4 regions of the Pseudomonas sp. RC3H12 genome follow, and region 4 is predicted to be linked to each of the others. Evidence: riboswitches for the same ligand, from Rfam matches in the RefSeq annotation. Region 4 holds a riboswitch; each other region holds the start of a gene.
The links. A riboswitch is a leader RNA that binds a small molecule or an ion and turns the genes downstream of it on or off. The one in region 4 is predicted to bind cobalamin.
Positions count from the first base shown of each region.

Region 1: linked by a shared signal. The riboswitch ahead of KHO27_RS12405 (TonB-dependent receptor) and the one ahead of KHO27_RS10450 (TonB-dependent receptor plug domain-containing protein) in region 4 are both predicted to bind cobalamin.
Region 2: linked by a shared signal. The riboswitch ahead of KHO27_RS10885 (CbtB domain-containing protein) and the one ahead of KHO27_RS10450 (TonB-dependent receptor plug domain-containing protein) in region 4 are both predicted to bind cobalamin.
Region 3: linked by a shared signal. The riboswitch ahead of KHO27_RS11325 (ABC transporter substrate-binding protein) and the one ahead of KHO27_RS10450 (TonB-dependent receptor plug domain-containing protein) in region 4 are both predicted to bind cobalamin.

Region 1 is NZ_CP075595.1:2,735,288-2,739,493, forward strand. Features, by position in the region: gene KHO27_RS12390 (glutathione S-transferase N-terminal domain-containing protein) at 1-229, opposite strand, end outside; gene KHO27_RS12395 (GNAT family N-acetyltransferase) at 254-775, opposite strand; gene KHO27_RS12400 (PaaI family thioesterase) at 841-1,338, opposite strand; cobalamin riboswitch at 1,527-1,731, shown strand; gene KHO27_RS12405 (TonB-dependent receptor) at 1,839-3,956, shown strand; gene KHO27_RS12410 (GlxA family transcriptional regulator) at 4,095-4,206, shown strand, end outside.
Region 2 is NZ_CP075595.1:2,391,634-2,395,839, forward strand. Features, by position in the region: gene cobN (cobaltochelatase subunit CobN) at 1-769, opposite strand, end outside; gene cobW (cobalamin biosynthesis protein CobW) at 773-1,840, opposite strand; cobalamin riboswitch at 1,942-2,140, opposite strand; cobalamin riboswitch at 2,202-2,424, shown strand; gene KHO27_RS10885 (CbtB domain-containing protein) at 2,525-2,710, shown strand; gene KHO27_RS10890 (CbtA family protein) at 2,721-3,410, shown strand; gene KHO27_RS10895 (cobalamin biosynthesis protein) at 3,410-3,820, shown strand; gene cobM (precorrin-4 C(11)-methyltransferase) at 3,849-4,206, shown strand, end outside.
Region 3 is NZ_CP075595.1:2,486,665-2,490,870, forward strand. Features, by position in the region: gene KHO27_RS11320 (acetyltransferase domain-containing protein) at 92-1,261, shown strand; cobalamin riboswitch at 1,289-1,486, shown strand; gene KHO27_RS11325 (ABC transporter substrate-binding protein) at 1,596-2,609, shown strand; gene KHO27_RS11330 (FecCD family ABC transporter permease) at 2,606-3,622, shown strand; gene KHO27_RS11335 (ABC transporter ATP-binding protein) at 3,637-4,206, shown strand, end outside.
Region 4 is NZ_CP075595.1:2,290,787-2,294,992, reverse strand. Features, by position in the region: gene KHO27_RS10460 (TonB-dependent receptor) at 1-1,258, opposite strand, end outside; gene KHO27_RS10455 (DUF2946 family protein) at 1,330-1,719, opposite strand; cobalamin riboswitch at 1,863-2,066, shown strand; gene KHO27_RS10450 (TonB-dependent receptor plug domain-containing protein) at 2,157-4,112, shown strand; gene KHO27_RS10445 ((2Fe-2S) ferredoxin domain-containing protein) at 4,124-4,206, shown strand, end outside.

The DNA of each region.
Region 1 (4,206 bases), 440 kb from region 4:
GATCGAGGATCGCCGGGATCTTGTTGTTGGCGCTCAGGGAGATGAACGCGGGGCTCAACTGATCCTCGGTTTCGAAGCTGACCTTGTGCACCTCGTAGGGCAGGCCGATTTCCTCGAGCATGATCGAGACCTTGACCCCGTTGGGCGTGGCCAGCGAGTACAGTTGCAGACGCTCGGGGTGTCGCGCCGGCCATTTGCCGGTGATGGGGAATGCGGAAAGTTCGGTCATGGGGTGCCTTCGCGTTGGGAGCCTTCAATCTAGATGATCTTCGGCCATCCTGACCATCACCCAGTCGCGGTGCCGCTCGTCGCCGCAAGGGAAGATCGCCTCGCCCACCTTGCGAAAGCCGTTGCGCTGATAGAAACCGATCGCCCGAGCGTTCAGCTCATTAACTGTCAGGCGCGCCTGGCCATCGACCTGGGCCAGGGTGGTGGCGAGCAACAATTGCGCGGCGCCGGTGCCATGGGCGCAGGGTAGTACATAGCAGCGGGAGATTTCCGCCAGTTGATCGGCTTCGGCAATGCCCAGCTTGCCGGGCGCCAGGTCGAGCATGCTGTAGCCCAGCACCTGGCCATCCCGTTCGACCACCAGCAACCGCTTGTGCGGGTGCTCCAGGTGCGCCTGGAAATGTTCGGGCTGGAGATGGTGGGCGATGTAGTGTTGCTGGGCGCTGACCGCGCTATCGGGCGGGCTGGCCAGGGCGAAGGTCGCCTGGCCGACAAGGCTCAGGGCCACGCAGTCTTCGTCACGGGCCGGGCGAATCTGGTAGGGCATGGCAACATCCTGTCGGGCAGCCGGGTCACGTTCGACAATGCCAGCCCCACCCCATCGGTGCAAGTTCAGGCGTCGCCATGGGCCTGGCGCTTGAGCTTCTCGGTGTCGACCCGCACAAATACCGAATCGGCGGTGACAGTCAGTACATCCCCGGCCCAGACCTCGCAGATCACCCGGGTCTTGCGCCCCAGCTCGCCCTCGACCCGAGCCTTGAGCAGCAGTTCGACGCCCATGGGCGTGGGCTTGAGGTAGGTCAGGCCAAGCTGGCCGGTGACGCAGTCGATACGTGGCAAGGTGCCAGGTTCGCGGCCTTCGGCACGGTAGTGACAGGCCATGGCGGTCCAGTTGGAGTGGCAGTCGACCAGCATGGCCAGCAGGCCACCGTAGACCAGGCCGGGCCAGCCGGTGAAAGTCGGGTCGGGGGTATGCCGGCACGACAGGTGGATGCCGTCGGCGTCCCAGTGGCTCTGCACATGCAGGCCGCTGGGGTGGGAACAGCCGCAGCCGTAGCAGATGCCTTCGGGGGCGGCGAGTTGTTGCAGGGACAGGGCGTGCTCGGTCATACGCGTCCTTGGCTTGTTGGTGTTGGATAAGGAGGCTGGCTGCCGATGGTAGCGCCCTGCGCGGCCTGCGCCAATGCACGAGGCCTGGCCGCAGACAATACCTGCCTGACGGCAACCGCTCTGAACCGCGATTCAGCAAGATTCAGCCCACCCATCCAGACGATTGACTCCCTGCCCGTTCGGTGGTCAGATGCGCGCCAGTTTCAGGTGCCCTGCGCCGCCGCGCGCAAGGTGAAACGGGAAGCCGGTGAGTCGATACCACGACAAGTCCGGCGCTGCCCCCGCAACGGTAAGCGAGCGAACCCTTCGACAGACCACTGTGCACACGCATGGGAAGGTGAAGGCTTCACGACCCTCGCAAGCCCGGAGACCGGCCTGAGGCTTCACTTGGCAACCCGCGGTGGGCGGGCGCAGGCCGGTATTCGCGTGCGCGCCTGCGCGCGCTTCGCCGTTGCGTGTTTTCCACCGGGATCCATTCTTTCCTGCAGCAGTGGAACGACATGTCCCGTATCAACAAGCTTCACACCCTGGCGGCCTGCCTGGCCGTGTCCCTGCCGGCGCTGGCCGACGAGCAGCCCAGCCCTGCGCTCACCCTGCCCTCCACGGCGATCACCGACAGCCGCGACCCGCAGACCGTCGACCTGGCCACCCCCACCCAAGCCGGTTCACGCCTGAACCTCAGTGCCCTGGAAACCCCGGCGAGCACCAGCAGCATCACCGCCGCGCAAATCCAGCAGCGCAACAACACCACGGTGCAGGATGCCGTGACCCGCTCGCCGGGCATCACCTTCATCGGTACCCCTGGCGATGGCGGCACCGGCTTGTCGGCGCGCGGTTTCACGGGCCAGAGTTCGGTGATGACCCTGTTCGACGGGGCGCGCCTGTACGCCGGCGCCGGCACCCTCACCTACCCGGTCGATCCCTGGATGGTCGAGCGTATCGATGTGATCCGTGGGCCTGCCTCGGTGCTGTATGGCGAGGGCGCTACGGGGGCTGTGGTCAACGTGATCCCGAAAAAGCCCTTCAGCGGTGATATCCGCAACCACCTGCGCCTGGGCTACGGCTCCTGGGACCGCCAGCAACTGGGCCTGGACAGCGGCGGCAGTCTGAGCGAGCGCCTGAGCTACCGCGCCACCCTGAACCAGCAGGCAGGCAACGGCTGGGTCGACCGCACCGATTCGCGCAGCCTGGCGTTTTCCGGCGCACTGCGCTTCGATGCCAGTGACGACCTGAGCTTCACCTTGTCCCACGAACGCGGCGACGCACAACCTGCCAACTACTACGGCACGCCGCTGATCGACGGCCATCTGCGCAGCAGCGTGCGCAACAAGAACTACAACGTCAGCAATGACCAGCAGCGCTACCACGATGAGTGGACACGGCTGACCAGCGACTGGAACATCAGCGACAGCATCAGCGCCAGCAACCAGCTGTACTACATCAAAAGCCGTCGCCACTGGCGCAATGCCGAGGAATACGCCTGGGATGCCGGTGTGATCCAGCGCCGCAGTTTCCTGGAGATCAAGCACAACCAGGAGCAGATCGGCGACCGCCAGAGCTTCACCTTCGATCACTCGCTGTTCGGCCTGGCCAGCAAGACCGTGGTGGGCGCCGAGTACAACAAGATCCGCTTCAACATCGACAGCAACTCACCCTATGAGGATGGCTACACCGACCCGCTCGACCCTTGGCGGCCGGCGCCCGGCGGGTTCCACAGTGCCGATCCGACGCGCCCGCAGACGCTGTCGAAAACCAGCACCTTCTCGCTGTTCGCCGAAAACCGCACGCAACTGACCGAGCGCCTGTCGCTGGTCACCGGCATACGCCGCGACCAGAACCACATCGACCGCAACGACCTGGTGAAGGACACTCGCGAAGACCAGAGCCTGCGTGGCGGCAACTGGCGCGCCGGCCTGGTGTACGCGCTGACTGACGATCTGTCGGTGTACGGCCAGTACTCCACCAGCGAGGATGGTGTCGGTGACCTGCTGACCCTGCGCCCGGAGCAACGCCTTGAACTGACCGAAGCCAAGCAGACCGAATTCGGCCTCAAGCAACGGTTCTGGGACGGACGCGGCGAATGGACGTTGGCGGCCTACCACATCGTCAAGAAGAAGCTGCCGGTGTACGACGTGGTCTCCAAGCGCAGCCAGCAGGCAGGCCAACAGACCTCCGATGGCCTGGAGGCAAGCCTGGAGCTGGCACTGGGCAATCAATGGCAACTGTCGGGCAACGCAGCCTTGGTGCGCGCCAAGTACGATGACTTCACTCAGCTCAGCCGAGGCGTTTCCTACGACCGGTCTGGCAACCACCCTCAGGACGTCCCACGTCGAACCGCCAACCTGTGGCTGAGCAAAGGCTTCGGGCAAAGCGTCGACACCGGTATTGGCCTGCGCTACGTAGACGCCCGCTATACCAGCGCCGCCAATGACCAACGCGTGCCGGGCTACACCGTGGTCGATGCCAACATCGGCTGGCAGGTGCTACCCGACGTGCGCCTGGGCCTGCAGGTGAACAACCTGTTCGATCGCGAGTACGCCCAGTCGAGCTACAGCGGCGAACAGTGGCTGCTGGGCGCACCGCGCTCGTATTTCGCCACGGTGGACTACAGCTTCTAGGTCGGCCAGGTAACAGCGTGGGAGCGGGCTTGGCCCGCTCCCACAAGAGCCCAGGTCTGACGGCCATCGCGTCGTGCTTGAACATCATCGCGCCACCTGCTCGACTAGGGCCTACGCCCCGTCCACAAGCAGCGCGCCATGACCGACATCCCGCAAATTCCCGCAGCGCCCGTGCACGCGCTTGACCAGCCGCGCACCTTGCTGTTCCTCGCCTACCCGCAGATGGGCCTGCTCGACCTCAGCGGCGCGC
Region 2 (4,206 bases), 100 kb from region 4:
CTTCGTCGAGCCAGGCCTCGACCTGGTCCAGGCAGGCGCGTTCCTTGAGGCTGGCCACGGCGATCGGTAACGGATTCAAGCCGCAAGCCTGCAGGCGCTGGCAGAACACATCGATGAACGCGGTGTTGGCTGCCTGCAGGTGGGAGCGGTAGAACAGCAGCGGTGCCACCGGGTACTCCGGATGCCATTCGGCGTACCAGTCCTCGAGCCGTGCGGTGGCCTTGGCCGGGTGATAGACCACCGTGCGCGGCAAGGCCTGCGGCTCGTCCCAGGGGTAGGCGCGCCCCAGCCACTGGCTGGCCAGGCAGTTGAACAGGTTCAGTGCATTGGCCTTGCCACCCTGGCGCAGGAAATGCCAGAGGCGCTCGGCCTGTTCCCCACATACCGTGCCCAGGCCGGTCAGCTCCGGGTCGGGACGGTCGTCGCCGGGTACCAGGATCAGCTGTACGCCACGGGCGGCCAACTCGACCAGTTGTTCGACACCATAGCGCCAGTAACCGACACCGCCATGCAGCGACACCAGGATCACCTTGGCATGGCGCAGCACCTGGTCGACATACAGGTCGACCGAGGCATGGTTCTGTACCTGCATCGGATTGGCCAGGCGCACACTGGGGAAATCCGCCGGCAACTGCTCGGCGGTTTCGGCAAGCAGCGCCAGGTGTGAATCACCGCTGCAGAGGATCACCAGTTCGGCGGGGGTCTGGCCGAGGTCGGCGATGCTGTCGTCCGGCACAAAGCCGCCGGGCTGGGTCCGCAGCAGGTGCATGGGTCAGGCGCCCAGGGCCTGGCGCAGGCGCGCTTCCAGCTGGGTCGCGTCCAGGTCCTGGCCGATCAGCACCAGGCGGGTGATCCGTGGCTCCTCGCTGCGCCATGCACGGTCGAAATGCTTGTCGAAGCGGGTGCCCACGCCCTGGATCAGCAGGCGCATCGGCTTGCCGGGAATGGCGGCGAAGCCCTTGGCGCGCAGGATGCCAAACTCGGTGACCAGTTGCGTCAAGGCATCGAGCAACAGGCTTTCGTCAGCCTCGGGCAGGTCGATGGAGATCGAGTCAAAGGCGTCGTGGTCATGGTCGTCATGGTCATCGCCGTCGTGATGGCTGTCGTGGTGGGTGCGGCGGCCATCGATATGCGCCTCGGACTCGGCGCCCACGCCCAGCAGCACCTCCAGCGGCAGGCGACCACTGCTTGCCTCGATCACCTTGACCGCCGGCGGCAGTTCCTCGGCCACTTCGGCACGGACCTTGGCCAGGCCCTCGGCATCGATCAGGTCGGCCTTGTTCAGTACCACCAGGTCGGCGCTGCCCAGTTGGTCGGCGAACAGTTCGTGCAGCGGCGACTCATGGTCGAGATTAGGGTCGAGCTTGCGCTGGGCGTCGACCTGGTCCGGGTAGGCGGCAAAGGTGCCGGCGGCCACGGCCGGGCTGTCGACCACGGTGATCACCGCGTCGACCGTGCAGGCGTTGCGGATTTCCGGCCACTGGAAGGCCTGTACCAGCGGCTTGGGCAAGGCCAGGCCGCTGGTTTCGATAAGGATATGGTCGAGGTCGCCGCGGCGCGCCACCAGCTCGCGCATCACCGGGAAGAACTCCTCCTGCACGGTGCAGCACAGGCAGCCGTTGGCCAGCTCGTAGACGCGGCCGTTGGCCTCTTCCTCGGAGCAGCCGATGCTGCACTGCTTGAGGATTTCGCCATCGATGCCAAGCTCGCCGAACTCGTTGACGATCACCGCGATGCGGCGGCCCTGGGCGTTGTCGAGCATATGGCGCAGCAAGGTGGTCTTGCCCGAGCCGAGGAAGCCGGTAACGATGGTGACGGGAAGCTTGGCCAGTGTTTTCATGTCGCGATGCCCTTGGCAGCAATGGCGCGGGCATGCAGGACGACAGCCACGGCCCGTGTCGGCCTGGCGGGTTCGCCACCGGATCACCCCGCCCGGTTGAAAGTCGAAAACGTTGCGAGGCAGGTCTCCTGGCTTGCACCGCCGGCCGTCAAAGCCAGTGGGATGGCGCCTTCCCGCGCGTGCGCAGTGGCTGTGCCGATCCGTCATCAGTGCCTACAGTTGCGGGGGCAGCCGCGGCTTGTACCGCGTTCCCGTCTTAGCCCGGGCCAGCGCCCGGGAACCTCGAACCGGCAAGGCTACGCAGTGCCTGCCTGGCGGTCAACCGCCGCGGCGATTGACGCAGGCCCGGCCCCGTGATTTGCTAGCGCATTGCGTTCAGGTGCCCCCAACGGGGGTGAAACGGGAAACCGGTGCGTCGCGCCTCCTTGAAGAGGGCGACAAGGCCGGTGCTGCCCCCGCAACGGTAAGCGAGAGAAGCGTCCAGACCACTGTGCCCATCGTGCGGCATGGGAAGGTGGCGCTTGATCGATGGAGCCCCGCTCCACCTCGCCAGCCCGGAGACCGGCCTGACATGCTTGCAGAACACCCCGCGGTGGGCGGGCGCTGTCGTATCACCTGGGCCAGCCGCGCCCGGGGGCGTCGCGCCTGCCCGTTGCCACAACAAAAGCAGCAGAGGAACGCGTCATGCCCATCACCCACGCCAAACCCAGTATCGCCACCCCCGTCAGTCTCAGCCAGCGCCTGATCGTCGCGATCGGCGCCAGCCTGCTGGGCCTGTGCCTGGTGTACTTCGCCGGTTTCTCGCACATCGAAGCGGTGCACAACGCCGCCCACGACACCCGCCACAGCGCCGCCTTCCCTTGCCACTGAGTACGCCCGCATGATCACGCGCATCGCCCGTACCGCGGGTTTCAGCGGCCTGCTCGCCGCCCTGCTGCTGACCCTGCTGCAAAGCTTCTGGGTCGCCCCGTTGATTCTCCAGGCGGAAACCTATGAAACCGCCGCCCCCGCCGTCGAACAGCATGAACATGGCGAGGCCGCAGCGCCCCATGAGCACAGCGCCGAGGCCTGGGCGCCCGAAGATGGCTGGCAACGTATCCTGTCCACCACGGGCGGCAACCTCGTGGTCGCCGTCGGCTTCGCCCTGATCCTCGCCGCACTGTACAGCCTGCGCGCCCCGGGCCGCGTGGCCACCGGCGCACTGTGGGGCCTGGCGGGCTTCGCCGTGTTCTGCCTGGCGCCGACCCTGGGCCTGCCACCGGAACTGCCTGGCACCGCCGCCGCCGACCTCGGCCAGCGCCAGACCTGGTGGATCGGCACCGCCGCCGCCACCGCCGCTGGCCTGGCGTTGCTGGTGTTCGCCCAGCACTGGCTGTTCAAGGTGCTCGGCGTCGCCCTGCTGGTGATCCCGCACCTGATCGGCGCGCCACAGCCAGCGGTTCATGAAAGCCTGGCCCCCGAGGCGCTGGAGACCCAGTTCAAGATCGCTTCGTGGCTGACCAACGCCGCGTTCTGGTTGGCCCTGGGCCTACTCAGCGCCTGGTTGTTCCGCCGCTCCAGCCAGCACTGATGCGCGACCTTGTTCCCCAGCCGGCGTTGTATGCCGGCTTTGGTTGCCGCCGTGGCTGTCCGGTCGAAACGCTCGCGGTGCTGCTGCGCCAGACCCTGACCAACCACGCCCTGCCCCTGTCGGCGCTGAAGGCAATCGCCAGCATCGAACCCAAGGCGCGCGAGCCCGGCCTGCTGGCACTGGCCGAGCGGCTCGGGTTGCAGTTCATCTGCTTCGACAGCAGCCACTTGTCGACCTTCGAAGCGCTGCTCAGCCAGCGCTCGACAACGGTGTACGCCCAGACTGGCTGCTGGGGTGTCGCCGAAAGCGCAGCCCTGGCCCTGGCCGGCCGCACCGGCGTTGCGCCGCGCCTGCATGTGCCAAGGCAAGCGCTCGGCGGCGCTACCCTGGCCCTGGCCATCGGCGGATAATCCGCCTCTTTACCTGCAAGGAACCTCCATGACGGTCTATTTCATCGGTGCCGGCCCCGGCGATCCCGAGCTGATCACGGTCAAGGGCCAGCGCCTTGTCCGACAGTGCCCGGTAATCATCTACGCAGGCTCGCTGGTACCAGCTGCAGTGCTCGAGGGGCATAAGGCACACACCGTCATCAACAGCGCCGAGCTGCACCTGGAGCAGATCATCGAGGCCATGCGCCAGGCCCATGCCAACGGCCAGGACGTGGCCCGCGTGCACAGCGGCGACCCTAGCCTGTACGGCGCCATCGGCGAACAGATCCGCCACCTGCGTGAGTCGGGCATCGATTACCAGATCATCCCCGGAGTCACCGCCACTGCCGCCAGCGCCGCGCTGCTGG
Region 3 (4,206 bases), 200 kb from region 4:
TACTCCAGCGCATTTCAGTACCCAGGCCCCATCAAAATGAAATAAGATAACGTTTCATTCGAATACCCTTCCAACCTGCGACCCCTCCTCGATGACCAGTTTCCCAACCGCCCTCCCCACCCAACGCCTGCAAAGCATCGACGCCCTGCGCGGCCTGGTGATCCTGTTCATGCTGCTGGACCACGTGCGCGAAACCTTCTTCCTGCATCGCCAGGTCAGCGACCCGATGACCATCGATGCGATCGACGCCACCGAACCCAGCCTGTTCGCCAGCCGTACCCTGGCGCACCTGTGCGCGCCGGTGTTCGTGCTGCTTACCGGGCTATCTGCCTGGTTGTATGGCGAAAAGCACCAGGGCCGTGGCGATGTCTCGGTGTTCCTGTTCAAACGCGGTCTGTTCCTGGTTGTGCTGGAATTCACCCTGGTCAACTTCGCCTGGACCTTCCAGTTGCCTCCGAGCGTGATCTACCTGCAGGTGATCTGGGCCATCGGCCTGAGCATGCTCGCCCTGTCGCTGCTGGTGTGGCTGCCGCGTCCGGCGCTACTCGCCCTCGGCGCGCTGATCGTCGCCGGTCACAACCTGCTCGATGGCCTGCATTTCGGGCCGGAATCGGCGCTGCATGTGCCATGGGCGATCCTGCATGAGCGCAGTTGGCTGGAGGTGGGCGAACATCTGCGCTTGCGCACGTCCTACCCGCTGTTGCCGTGGATCGGCGTGATCGCCCTGGGTTATGGCCTCGGGCCGTGGTTTGCCCGGGGCAGCGACGCCGGCAAGCGCCAGCAGCGTCTGCTATGGGTCGGCGCGGGCCTGCTGCTGGGGTTCGGCGCGCTGCGCCTGCTCAATGGCTACGGCGAAGCCCCCTGGAGCCTCTACGCCAGCGTCGGGCAGACGCTGATGAGTTTCTTCAATATCACCAAATACCCACCGTCGCTGCTGTTCCTGGCCCTGACCCTCGGCGTCGGCCTGCTCCTGCTGCGCGGCTTCGAGCGTGCCGGCGACGCCCGCTGGATCGGCCCGCTTGCGGTGTTTGGCGCAGCGCCGATGTTCTTCTACCTGCTGCACCTGTATGCGCTCAAGCTGCTGTACGTGGCCTGCGTGGCGCTGTTCGGCCTGAACCAGGGCCGCTATTTCGGTTTCGATGGCATCGGGGCGGTATGGCTGACCGCCGTGCTGCTGCCGCTTGCCCTGTACCTGCCGGTGCGCTGGTTCGCCGGGCTGAAAGCGCGCCGGCGCGATATCGCCTGGCTCAAGTACCTGTAAAAGCGTTTTCACCCGACAGCCCGATGGTCTACCATGCCGCCCGCCGGTTTCCACACGGAATCAAAAGGGAATCCCGGGCTCGCCACTGGCGATCCAAAGGGAACTGCCCCCGCAACTGTAGGTGCCGAGCCTGCGCCATCGATGCCACTGGGTCTGCCGACCCGGGAAGGCTGGCGCCGGCCTGGACGCACCAGTCAGGAGACCTGCCGGCACGCATTCACCAACCGGCGGGGTGTCCGGGATGGTCATCCGCCCTGGCCGCGTGCTTGCGCAGGCTGTCGGGCGATGCCTGTCCGTGGGCCATTCCGTGCACCACCCAGGAGATCGCCCCACCATGCCGCACCGCCTCGTCGCCCTCCTCGCCGGCCTGTCCCTGTCGGGCCTGGCCCACGCCAGCGCCACCCAGTACCCGCTGACCGTCGACAACTGCGGCATGCCGCAGACCTTCACCCAGGCCCCGCAACGGGCGGTGACCGTCGGCCAGGCCGGTACCGAGCTGCTCTATGCCCTGGGCCTCGGTGAGCGGCTGGCGGGCACCTCGCTGTGGTTCAACAACGTGCTGCCGGAATTCAAGACGCAGAACGACAAGGTCCCGCGTCTGGCCGACAACGAACCGAGCTTCGAGGTGGTGGTCGGCAAGCGTCCGCAACTGGTGACGGCGCAGTTCGAGTGGATGATCGGCGCCCAGGGCGCGGTAGGCACCCGCGAGCAGTTCCAGGAGCTGGGCATCCCCACCTACCTGCTGCCCTCGGACTGCGAGGGCAAGGACAACCTGGTGGGCGCCGACGGCACCCGCCTGCAGCCGTTCAAGGTGCAGAGCATCTACAAGAGCGTCAGCCAGCTGGCCGAGATCTTCGACGTGCAGGAGCGTGGCGCGCGCCTGAATGCCGAGCTCCAGGGCCAGCTGGAACAGGCCAGGAAGCGCCTGGCCGGCCAGGACCTGGCGCACACCAGCGCGCTGTTCTGGTTCTCCAGCGCCGACCTCAAGACCGACCCCTATGTCGCCGGCCGCCAGGGCGTGGCCGACTACATGCTACAGACCCTCGGCGTGCGCAACGTGGTCGAGTCCAGCGAAGAATGGCCTACCGTGGGCTGGGAGACCCTGGTCAAAGCCAACCCCACCTGGCTGATCGTCGCGCGCATGGACCGCCGCCGCTACCCGGCCGACGACTACCAGAAAAAACTCGACTTCCTGCGCAGCGACCCGGTCACGCGCAATATGGACGCGGTCAAGCACGGCCGCATCATCGTCCTCGATGCCGACGCCATGCAGGCCGGCATACGCCTGTTCCGCGGCCTGGACGTGCTGTCCAGCGCCTTCGCCAGCGGTAAAGCACCCCAGCCATGAGCCGCCTGCTGCCCATCAGCCTCTTTGCCTTGCTCGCCCTGTGCCTGGCCATGCTTGCCGGGATTGCCATCGGCGAGACCCGAGTCGGCGCCGAGGCGATCTGGCAGGTGCTGGCCAACCAGCTGTGGCAGGCCGGCCATTCCGTCGACCCGATCGACGCCGGCATTGTCTGGAACTACCGCCTGCCGCGCACCCTGGTCGCCGCCGCTTGTGGCGCGGGGCTGGCGACCTGCGGGGTGATCCTCCAGGCGCTGCTGCGCAACCCGCTGGCCGAACCGTACCTGCTGGGCCTGTCGGCCGGTGCCTCGACCGGTGCAGTGGCGGTGGGGTTGTTCGGCCTGGGCGGGGCGGTGCTGTCGCTGTCGGCCGGCGCCTTCATCGGCGCGCTGGCGGCGTTCGCCCTGGTGCTGCTGCTGTCGCGCGCCAGTGGCAGCCGCCATGACAACGCCCAGGTGATCCTCGCCGGCATCGCCGGCTCGCAGTTGTTCAACGCCCTCACCGCCTTCCTCATCACCAAGTCGGCCACCGCCGAGCAGGCCCGCGGCATCCTGTTCTGGCTGTTGGGCAACCTCAGCGGCGTGCGCTGGCCGTCGGTGTGGCTGGCGGTGCCGGTCGCCCTGTTCGGCATCGCGATATGCCTGTGGCAGCGCCGGGCACTGGACGCCTTTACCTTCGGCGCCGACTCGGCGGCCTCGCTGGGCGTACCGGTGCGCCGTACACAGCTGCTGCTGATCAGTTGCGCGGCGCTGGTCACCGCAGTGATGGTGTCCATCGTCGGCGCCATCGGCTTCGTCGGCCTGGTCATCCCCCACGCCCTGCGCCTGCTGCTCGGCCCCGGACATAGCCGCCTGCTGCCGGCCAGCGCCCTGGGCGGTGCGCTGTTCCTGATCATCGCCGACATCCTCTCGCGCACCCTGATCACCGGCCAGGTGATCCCGGTGGGCGTGGTCACGGCCTTGATCGGCGCACCGGTGTTCGCGCTGATCCTGATCAGCCGCCGGGGGCGCCCATGAGCGTGATGACCACCATCGCCGACGCGCCGCTCACCTGCCAAGGGCTCGGCTTGCGCCTGGGCGGACGCGACGTGTTGCAGGGGGTCGACCTGAGCGTGATGCCCGGCGAAACCCTCGGCGTGGTCGGCCCAAACGGCTCGGGCAAGTCCACCCTGCTCAAGCTGCTCGCCGGCCTGCGCACGCCCAGCAGTGGCAACGTGCGCCTGCTCGGCGAAGCGCTGGAGCGCATGCCGCGCCGGCATATCGCCCAACGCCTGGCCCTGGTCGAGCAACAGGCCGACACCCTGGACGCCATCAGCGTGTACGACGCCGTCGCCCTGGGCCGCACGCCCTGGCTCTCGGCCCTGGCACCGTTCGGCAACGATGACCGCTCCATCGTCGAACAGGCGCTGGCCGACGCCGACGCCAGCCACCTGCGCCGACGGCTATGGGGCGAACTGTCTGGCGGCGAACGCCAGCGCGTGCACATCGCCCGGGCCCTGGCGCAACGGCCGCAGGTGCTGTTGCTGGACGAGCCGACCAACCATCTCGATATCCAGCTCCAGCTCGGCTTGCTGCGCCAGGTGCAGGCGCTACCGGTGACG
Region 4 (4,206 bases):
CCTTGGCGCGTGGAGCGTCCATGCCAGGGATGTCGAGGAAGTGGTCGGGCTGGAAACCGTTGGGATCGATGCTGTCGAACGCGCCCTTGGACAACGGGTAGGCGGTCTGCTGGTTGCGGTTGTAGTCCATACCGAACGCCCAGTCGCTGGCCAGGCCGAACAGCTGGCCCTGGTGGGTCAGCTCGACGCGGTTACCGTTGACCTCCTGGTCGTGGCGCTGGCGGTAGCCGCCGGAGCGGGCGATGGCGGTGTTGCCGGGGTTGTAGCGGTACACCTCGAGGTTGCGGTAATCGCGCTGGCCGTTGTAGTGGTAGAAGGTGTTGCGCAACTGGTTGCTGTCGTCGATGCGGTAGTCGGTGATCGAGCGCAGCCAGCGGGTGCGCTGCTCGTAGCGGCCGTCCTCGACGTTGTAGTTGTCGAAACGGTGATGCTTGTCGATGTGCAGGGTGCCGCTGGCCGGTTGCAGCACCGGCGCGCCCCAGTAGGGGCTGTCTTCCTTCTCTTCGAGGTACTCGATGGCCAGGGTGTGCGACAGCTGGTCGTTGATGTCGCTGAGCAGCGAGAAGGCCAGGTTGCCTGCCCCGTTCTCCTGGCGGTCGATATAGCCATTGGTGCTGGTGCGGCTGTAGTCGAGCCGCGCGTAGTGGCGTGGGCCGTCACCGCTGTTGAGCGCCTTGTTGAAGCCGACCGAGGTTTCCATCGTGTCGTAGCGCCCGTAGCTGACGCGGCCCTCGAAGGTGTCCTCGTCGCGGTTGGCCAGTTTGGTGATCATGTTCAGGCTGCCGCCCACGGCGCCGCTGCCGTTGAGGAACGACGACGGCCCGCCGAGCAGTTCGACACGGTCGTAGATCCATGCCCCGACCGGGCGCCCGGCGGCGCCGTACTGCAGGTTGATGCCGTTGAACAGCTGGCTGACCTGGGCGCCGTTGAAGCCGCGATACGACACGTAGCCGCCCCAGCCGGGCGGTGCCGAGGCGTTGACTCCGGGCAGCGCATTGGCGGCGTCCTGGAAGTTGCGCGCGCCGATGCGCTGCATGGTCTTGCGGTCGGCGACGCTGACCGAGGCGGGGTTCTCGCGGGCGCTGAGGTTCAGGCGTGAGCCGCTTTCGATGGGCCGGTCGAGGTCGAGGCTGGTCGCCTCCTTGGCTTGGTCGGCCGTGGCCGTGACGTTGCTGGCGGGCAGGGTGAGGGTGTCGTCCTGCGCCCAGGCGCAGGTTGCGCTGCCAACGAGCAGCGCCAGAGTGGTCATGCGGAACATGCAAGGCTTCCTGGCTGAAATCGGTGAGCGCACGCCCGCTGCCGATCAGGCAGTTCGAGGGCGTGGCGATGTCAGAACGCGAGAAGCGAAGCGGGGGAGGCGCGGGGGTTGACCAGTGGCCAGCGCTGCTTGGGCAGCCGTGGCGCGGGTTGTCTGGGTAAGGGTTTGCTCGACTCCCCGGCGAGCAGGGCCAGCAAGCCGAAGAACACCGCCAGCAGGATGGCGCTGAACAGGCTGGCGATCACGCAGTCGCCGCCGGCAGGCAGCACCGGGTCGGTGATGTCCTGGTCGCCCTTGAACACGCCGCTGCTGTCGGCCGCGCACCAGGCGGCGTCATCCAGGCCGGCCAGGCGCAAGCCTGCCATCTGTCCATGGCCCATGGCGCACAGCAACGAGCCGAACAGGATGCTGAAATACAGCACCCAGGCGACTTGCGATCGTGTGTGGCGGGCCAGCTTCATCGGCAAAGCTCGAAGGGAATGGGAATAGATTGGGCGTGCGGATTCTACAACTTTTGACACATCTGCCTAGAGTGATTGGCAGATAAAAAACACGCGAAACGATTCACCGGCCTTTGCTTGACGCCCCTTGCCCCAAGGTGTTCAGATGCCGACCGATTTCAGGTGTCCCATGCCGCCGCGCATGGGGTGAAACGGGAAACCGGTACGCGCTTCGCGCCAGTCCGGTGCTGCCCCCGCAACGGTATGCAAGTGATGCCTTCGACAGACCACTGTGGCCCGCGCGTCATGGGAAGGTGAAGACATCTTGTCTTGCGAGCCCGGAGACCGGCCTGGAATGTTGTAGGCAAACTCCTGCGGTGGGCGGGCATGGGCCGGTATTGGCGTGTGCGCGATCCGTGCTCCTGCGTGCTTCTGCGAAAGTCACTTTCGAGAAGAGCATGATTGCTGTGATTCACTCCCGACGTCGTTTCCCCAAGGCCCGGACTTTGTTCCTGGGCTGCCTGGCCAGCCCCCTGGCACTGGCCGAAAACACCCCCCTGATCCTCGACCAGCAGATCGTCGCCGCGCCGTCGGTGGAGTCGACCACGGTCGCCGCCATGGCCCAGTACGGCAGCAAGGTCGAGATCGTCAGCCGCGAGCAGATCGAGCGCGCCGGCCCCGGCGCCGACATCACCCGGGTGATGCAGATGTTCATCCCCGGCTTCTACGTCGCGCCGAAGAACGGCCCGTTCGACTACGGCACCTACTCGCTGCTCGGCGGGCGCAATGACGACACCCTGATCCTGCTCGACGGTGTACGCCTGAACAACCGCCTGTACGGCGGCCTGTACCTGGACACCCTGCCGGCCAACGCGGTGGAGCGCATCGAGGTGCTCAAGGGCGGCCAGAGCCTGTTGTTCGGCACCCAGGCCGTGGCGGGAGTGATCAACATCGTCACCCGCAGCCCGCAACGCCGTCAGGCTTCAGGTGAGGTCAACCTGGGCCTGGACAGCTTCGCCGGCAGCAGCAAGGACGCCCGCGTCGAGCGGATCTTCAGCAATGGCTTCGGCGACCTGGGCCTGCTGGCCTATGTCAGTCACAACGTCTCCGACGGTTACCAGCCGTTTCGCAACCGCGACTACAGCGGCAACGTCAGCGACAAGAAGCGCGGCTACGAGGTGACCACCTTCGGCGGCAAGGCGATCCAGGCCTTCGGTGACGATGCGCGGCTGGAGCTGTTCTACCAGTACACCGACGCCAACCTCGATTTCGCCCGACCGGTGAACAATTACAAGACCACCAATGACCGCGTGCAGCAGATCGCCACGGCTACCTTCGAACAGCGCATCAGCGAGCGCCTGAGCTACTTCGTCAAGGGCCACGTCAATGACTGGGACACCCGCTACACCCGCATCAACAACCGCGCCGACGGCTCCCGCGACGTGGTCAACCACAACGACTACTGGGGCTTCACCGATTGGGGCGTGCAGGCCGAGGGCAAGGCCGAACTCGACGGCGGCCACGTGCTGGTGTTCGGTTCCGACAACCAGTGGTTCAAGGGCCAGGACGACGTGCTGGTGATCGACGACGACAAGGCCCAGGCCAATGCGTTGTACGCCCAACTGCGGCCCAGGATCGAGGCCTTGCCCAACTGGCACCCTAGCCTCGGCCTGCGCCACGAGGCCATGAGCGGCGGCGACAGCGCCACCGTCGGCATGCTCACCTCGCTGTACGACCTGAACGACAACTGGCAACTGCGCGGCCAGTATGGCAGCGCCTACAAGCTGCCCAATGCCGAGCAGTTGTTCGTCAACGAGCCTGGCGACGAGGTCGGCAACCGTGACCTCAAGCCCGAGAAGAGCCGCAATGCCGAGCTTGGCCTGGATTACCACGGCCTGCTGCTGGAACGTGAATTCAGCGCCAGCGTCACCGTGTTCCGCCGCAAGATCACCGACTTGATCACCCTGGACGGCAGCCAGTGGGTCAACGGCCAGGGGCAGGTACAGATGCGTGGCTTCGAGGCCGATGCGCGTATCCAGCTTGACGATCAATGGAGCCTGCAGGCCGACATGACCCGCAACCTCACCGAGTCGCGCACCGGGGCAACGATCAACGACGTGCCGAGTTTCTTCGCCCGTTCGCGGCTCGGTTACGAATCGGCGGATCGCAGGTGGGGGGCCGGGGGCGCCATTCGCTATATCCGCGACGTGGTCAGCTCCAAAGGCGTCGACTACGGCCATTACTCGGTGGTCGACGCCGATGCTTATCGCTACCTGGACGGCGCCCGCCAGCACCGGCTGAGCCTGCTGGTGGAGAACCTGTTCGACCGCGACTATGTCACCAGTCGGGCGAGTAACGTTGACAATCTCGGGCGGCCGTTCACCAGCGAACTGCGCTACACCTACACCTTCTGAGGGGCGTGAGCATGGACTACCAGCGCGTGTTGTTCGTCGGCCCCGGCCTGGGTGGCGGCTCGGCGGCGGAAGCTTTTGGCGCCGAGATCCGTGA